2 regions of the Kamptonema animale CS-326 genome follow, and region 1 is predicted to be linked to the other one. Evidence: riboswitches for the same ligand, from Rfam matches in the RefSeq annotation. Region 1 holds a riboswitch; the other holds the start of a gene.
The links. Region 1 has a riboswitch for cobalamin ahead of PN499_RS18925 (fatty acid desaturase). Riboswitches for the same ligand answer to the same signal wherever they lie in the genome.

Region 1 (3,165 bases):
TTTTGTTGTGGTGGCGAACCATAATAACCTAAGTGAATATGTTCGCCCCAATAAAACTCTAAAATGCCGTCTTCTGTCCACTCGTCATAAGAATTGGCAACAGAATCAGACGATTGATAGCGACGGGCGGTGAGTAGATAGAGTGCAATTCCTACTATTAGGAGTGTCAGCAGAATTCCCAGTGTAGCAAACAATAAATACATCCCGATTTAACCTCAACATTTTTGACAATAACTTTTTCCATTTTGTCTAGGAAACTTGGTTATGTACCTAGAGCCATTGATTGGGCCGCTTGACGAAATGATGCGATCGATACCAGGCGATTAGAGTCAGCATCCCAGAGGATAAACTTGGAACATTCCAGCATATCGCCGATCCGCAGCTTTTTTACTTTCGATAGCAAGTGAATATTTTCATTATGACAAGCTTCGAGATTATAATTAGGGATTCTTTCAGAAAGATGATGAATGTTGTGGTAGCCAATATCTGCGGTAAACCACTTGAGAATTGTCGGTAACTCTAGGTAAGTGCTGCCCTCGATTGCTCCCCGAATGTAGCTCCAGTCTGCTGTTTTGTGGGCGTAGCAGCCATCAAAGTTGTGCTGTACAAAAAAGACCCAGATGAAGATTGCAGCAGAAAAAGTTAAGATAATTGAGTACATGGTTAAGAAGAATCCCGGCCCCAAGAGATAGCTAAAGATAATTAAGCCGCCAATAACGCAAATGTTGTTAAACAGCAGATCCCAAAATTCTGCCACCGTGTACCAATGTTTGGACTTATGAGCAGAGATAATTTCTGATAAACTCATGCCGGGAGATGTTTTCAATCTAGTAAATAGATCGCGAATAAAATCATAAGTTCCTGCGATTAGGGCAATTCTTGGCTTGATCGCGAGATAGAAAAAACCTCCGGGAAAAGCCATTAATGGATGTCGTAGTAATTCATAAAGCCTTTGGTCAAATGAATTGAGCTGAGAGAATTCCTCGGTAGAGAGAAAGTCGGCAATACCGCGATATCGCTCCCAATCACCATTGGTTTTGTGATGGTAGGCATGATCTCTTGACCAGGGGTATTGAGGGATGGCATTGATGACACCCAGGATAAAACCGATAACTCGATTAACTCTTTTTGAACTAAAAAGTGAATAGTGTCCGCAATCGTGCATTAAAGAAAAACAACGCACGGAGAAAAGTACAATTAGAAGCACTATCGGCGGTAGTAGCCAAAAGGAAATAGAAGCTGCTTTGACTGCTAAAAACCATAAAAGAAGATAAGGCACAAGTGTGTTGAGGATTTGATAAGTTGCCCATAAGTCGTTACTCCTCATATAGGGAGTCAGAACAAAGTCAGATTTTTTAATTGTGGTTTCCATTCAATAAAGCTCTTTTGTGAACAACTTTGAGGCCATCTGTTAACTGTTAACTGTTAACAGTTAGCTGATTAAATAAGATGGCGTGCAGATTAAATAGAGCAATCGTCATCGATCACCCCCACATCACGGCAATTAGGCTCAGAAAATACTACTGAATTGTGAATCGTAAAAATTGGTTAACCAACTATATCGACAGGACTGAAATAACCGCTTGGCTGCGGCTCAGTTTCACACCTGCTAGCATTGCAAAGCTAACTAGGGGCACATGGGGATAGATGAGGCTACTAACAGCAACTAGGTAATACCGCCACAACCTGCTTGCTATTGTGACTTGAGACGATATTCTCGACTTGGAATCGCAAAAAGCTTTTAGACATAATCTGTACCTCGCAGATATTTGGGCAACATCAAAAACTATCGGCGGGCATCCTGACTCCGAGAATAAGAAACTCTCATTACAGTTGCGGGACAGCGCCAGATTTACACTGGACTTTCCCCCTTACGTCTGATGGCTGCTCCCCATCAGAACCGACATTATATTAAATAGTAGCATAACTTTTATTGAGAGTCAAGGTTATTGTCAAAATCATCAATAATCATCGACTTTCAGAGAGAAGAAATTGATTTCGTTGCTTGCAATAAAACTGAAGGTAAATGAAACGATCGCGCAGGCGGCCCAACAATTGAAAAAGCCGATTGCGCGGCGGTGGAAGCATTATCAAAAAGGGTTTCTAGTTCAGAAACCGCTGCCATTGGTGTTTGTTGTCGCGCTGTCCAGTCGGCAAAATCAATTAGCAAATTCCACTGAGAAATTATTGTGAAAGGAATGCCAATACTTTCTCCCGCCGCTTGCCATTCAGACAGCATCCAATAGCGATTGTGAGAAGGATCTCGTAGCAATTCCACTTGGTTGATGAACTCGGCTAGCGGTTTTTCTTCGGGAGAAATCGCATCTACTACTAGCAATTGACCTCCGGGTTTGAGAACGCGGATGATTTCAGCTAAAATTGGTGGTAAACTGGGGAAGTGATGAGCTGCGTAGCGACAGGTGACGAGATCGAAGTGGCGATCGCTAAAAGGCAATTCGGCCGCGCTAGCTTCTTGAAACTGAATATTTGTAATCTTTCGCGCCGCTGCTTGTTGTTTCGCCTCTGCCAACATTCCCGGACTTAAGTCGATCGCGATCGCCTCCCGAACCTTTGGCGCAAAGGCAAAAGCTGTGTGACCCGCTGCACAAGCGACATCTAATAAAGTCATCTCTGCTGTTGGCGATGCCGTTTCCACCATCAGCGCCAAATCGTGTCCTTTAGCAAAGATTGGCGACGTGCCATAAGCAGCAGCGGCGCGGTCAAATTGCTGTTTCACATTGCCTTCTAGTTCCATAAAAATTAATCCTCACCTTCCCAATAATCTACTTCAGTTTACCTGTAAATATATGAAATCTGTCCCCACAACCGCTCTATTCTATTAAAGAATTGGGTGATTTTGACTCGCTGCTTGTCTCTGCATCAGCAAAGCGAACCGGCCAAATGCGATCGCAGAAAAATAGCGTTCCTGCTACTAAGCATAATGGAATTGCCAGCAAATTCAACAGCGGAATGCTTACCAAACCAAAGCAAACTAAACCAAAAGTTGCACTTCCCGGCAAACTAGCGCGAACTACTGCTAACTTATCTTGAAAATTAAGCCGTCGCCTGTCTAAAGGTGCGCTCAGGAAATCCAAACAAACTAGGGTTGCTCCCAAGGCAATACCTCCGATAGTTGCAGCAATAGATCCTATTCCTGGCACAAAA
Region 2 (3,165 bases), on a different contig from region 1:
CTGGCTATGCCATTGTAGCACTTTGAGTTCGCTCTCAATGGTGACAGCATTTACTACTAGGCGGCCGTGCGATCGCAGTGCATTCCAGCAGGTTTCAAATAGAGTATCAGTAGTAGCACCACCGCCAATGAAGATGGCATCAGGTTGAGGCAAGTCTTTTAAAGCCTCTGGCGCTTCTCCTGCAACGATTTTGAGATTGGGAACGCCAAGGGCGGCGGCATTATCGGCAATGTATTGTAATCTGGTTGGGTGACGTTCGATCGCGATCGCGCGGCAGTGGCGATGACTCCGCATCCACTCAATCGCGATCGAACCGCAGCCAGCACCCACATCCCAGAGCAATTCTCCCGGAATTGGAGCTAAAGTTGAGAGAGTAATGGCTCGAACTTCGCGTTTAGTAAGTTGTCCGTCGTGGTGAAAGGCGCTATCCGGTAAGCCTGAAATGCGGGGTAAAAGGAAGGTTCCGGGAGTGGCGAGCGCTGCGATGCCTTCGGCGCGGCGGATCGCGATCGCGATCGTATTCAAATCGGCTAAATCCGTTGCCTCCCACGTCGCTGCAATGCCCTCAATTACTCGTTCTAACTCCCCCCCCATCCGCTCTAATACAGCGATCTGGCTGTCACCAAAGCCTCGCTCTGTTAGGATTGCCGCCACCTTAGCGGGGGTATGTTTGTCCGCACTCAGAACTAGCAAGCGTGCGCCGGGATAGAAAGCAGATGCGATCGCAGCGATCGGGCGGTTTGTTAAGCTAAAAGTTTCGATTTCGGCAAGGGGCCATCCCAGACGGGCACAAGCCAGACTGAAAGCCGATGCAGCCGGAATAATAGTTATTTGCGAGATGGGAATGCGGCGGGTGAGGGTTACGCCAATGCCGTGACACATCGGATCGCCGCTGGCTAAAATGCAGACAGGTTGTCCTTGGCGGCGGATAATTTCATCAATTGTCGCCTCAATAGGAGATGTCCAAACTAACTTTTCGCGATCGTCTTTTGGCAGCATTGCTAAGTGACGTGCGCCGCCGACAATAAATTTAGCGCTATCGATTAGAGATTGCGCGATCGCGGTTAATCCAGATAGTCCATCTTCACCAATACCCACTACTGAAAGCCATTTTTGCTGAGGACTGGGAATTAGAGATTGAGTGGAGACTTGGCTTGTCATTTCTGGATTATGGTATATGGACTAGGACTTACGCAGGGACTCCCAGAAACCGGGTTTTTGAGAGAATCTGTGGGTCAAAACGAAGTATTTTCGTAAAAAAACCCGGTTTCTTTGGTTGGGCGCGTAAGTCCTGTGGACTGTTTCTAGTTGTAGGCTTAGGTTGGATTTAGACCTACAAACTGATTTAACAAAAGGGCTGAAAGCCAAGATTATAGTTAAATACTGCTTGCAGAAGTGCATTGATAGACTTCAACTTAACGACTAAAAAAGCGTCAAGAATATTTTGAGCAGTAATGTGGAATCGGGAAAGCAAAAATTCCCGAAATCTCCGAATTGTTAACCGTTAATCCTAACTCTACCTGAAAATACTATAAATTAATCAAACAGAACTTACGCAAGTGTCATAAGATCGGGGTTGATTTTGTGGTACGTTATTGGGCTTCAGCGCTTTTGTGAGATTAAATCCCAACAACATACCTAACCTACCCCAAATGTCAAGTTTTTAAATGATTAGAGCCGGAGCGATCGCATACGTGATATTATTCTAGAACCTGAATATGGGAAAGTCCGGTGTAATTCCGGCGCTGTGCCGCAACTGTCAAAGCCAGAACGCCATTGAGGGGGTGCTTTTTGCACATTCACACTCGATTCCCTGCGTCGCATGGGGAGGATGTTCCTTGTTATCTTTACCTGATTTACCAACCTGTCCAGGTTTATTTTATGGCTCCGTTGCTCGAGATGGGATCTTGTCTCGGATGCGGATTCCGGGGGGAATTTTAAATACAGTACAATGTTGTGCGATCGCGGATCTGACTGAGGAATTAGGCGGCGGCTACGTGCAAGTCACGAATCGGGCTAATTTACAGATCCGGGAAATGCGATCGACAATTGGTACTGAAGTTTTTGCTAAATTACAACAGTTAGGGATAGCGCCATCCTATCTGGAAATAGACCCGCTTCGCAATATTATGGCAAGTCCCACAGCGGGAATTGACTCGCAACAATTACTCGATACTCGCCCTCTGGTTAAGGAGTTGGACGATTACTTGCAGCGACATCCTGAGTTATCGGCATTATCGCCTAAGTTTAGTATTTGCTTTGACGGCGGAGAGTCGGTTTCTGTGCGCGATCGCCTGAATGATATTATCTTAGTTGCAGAAAGGCGACCGCTATTAAAAGAAATTGTTTTTCGCCTGTTTCTGAACGAGACAAAGTATCCCGACACAGGTATTATTATACCCCAATCTCAGTGTATATCAGTCTTAGCAGCTTGCGCTCAAGTTTATCTGAATTATACCAAAGAGCGCGGCTTAATTAAGGACAGAAAACCACGCCTGCGCCACTTGCTAGCAGATTGGGGTCAAGATTTCTATCTCGAACAAATTGAAAAATATTTGTCTTTTCCTTTGCAAAGGATTTCACCTGAAAAGGCGATGAGTCCAGTTTTAATTAATGGCAATCAATCTGATTTTGAAGACAATCAATGTCCTGGTGATACCAAAATAAATCAAGATAATTTGGGAAAAGAGATCGATAGCTTCCCTACAAAAACTACAACGAAAAACTTGCCAATTTCTGCATTTTCAAGTTATAATCATCTTGGCATTCATCCTCAAGATCGACCAGGTTTATCCTATATTGGGATTGCTTTACCTCTAGGCAAACTGGAATCTAAACAATTGCGAAGCTTAGCAAATTTAGCACAAACTTATGGCAGCGGTACAATCCGGCTTACGCCTTGGCAAAATCTGCTAATTTCCGATATTCCCAACTCTCAACTTCCTGATATCAAGCAAGCCATTACTGCATTAGGATTACACTGGTCAGCAAATCGTCCAGATAGTGCATTAATTGCCTGTTCCGGCCAGACTGGTTGCGCTTCGGGTGCGACAGATACTCAAGGTGATGCCTTAAAATTAGCAAGGGATTTAGGAACAAAATTAAGGTTAGAGCGACCGATTAACATTCACTTCAGCGGTTGCAAAAAATCCTGTGCTCAACATA

Region 2: it holds a riboswitch for cobalamin, as region 1 does, so the genes downstream of both, cobG (precorrin-3B synthase) here and PN499_RS18925 (fatty acid desaturase) in region 1, are expected to answer to the same signal.

The regions. Positions count from the first base shown of each region.
Region 1 covers NZ_JAQMUA010000324.1:34,198-37,362, reverse strand. The annotation lists gene PN499_RS18930 (methyltransferase domain-containing protein) at 1-203, opposite strand, end outside; gene PN499_RS18925 (fatty acid desaturase) at 263-1,372, opposite strand; cobalamin riboswitch at 1,775-1,920, opposite strand; gene PN499_RS18920 (class I SAM-dependent methyltransferase) at 1,979-2,755, opposite strand; gene PN499_RS18915 (EI24 domain-containing protein) at 2,832-3,165, opposite strand, start outside.
Region 2 covers NZ_JAQMUA010000229.1:481-3,645, forward strand. The annotation lists gene cbiE (precorrin-6y C5,15-methyltransferase (decarboxylating) subunit CbiE) at 1-1,161, opposite strand, end outside; adenosylcobalamin-variant (AdoCbl-variant) riboswitch at 1,710-1,784, shown strand; gene cobG (precorrin-3B synthase) at 1,839-3,165, shown strand, end outside.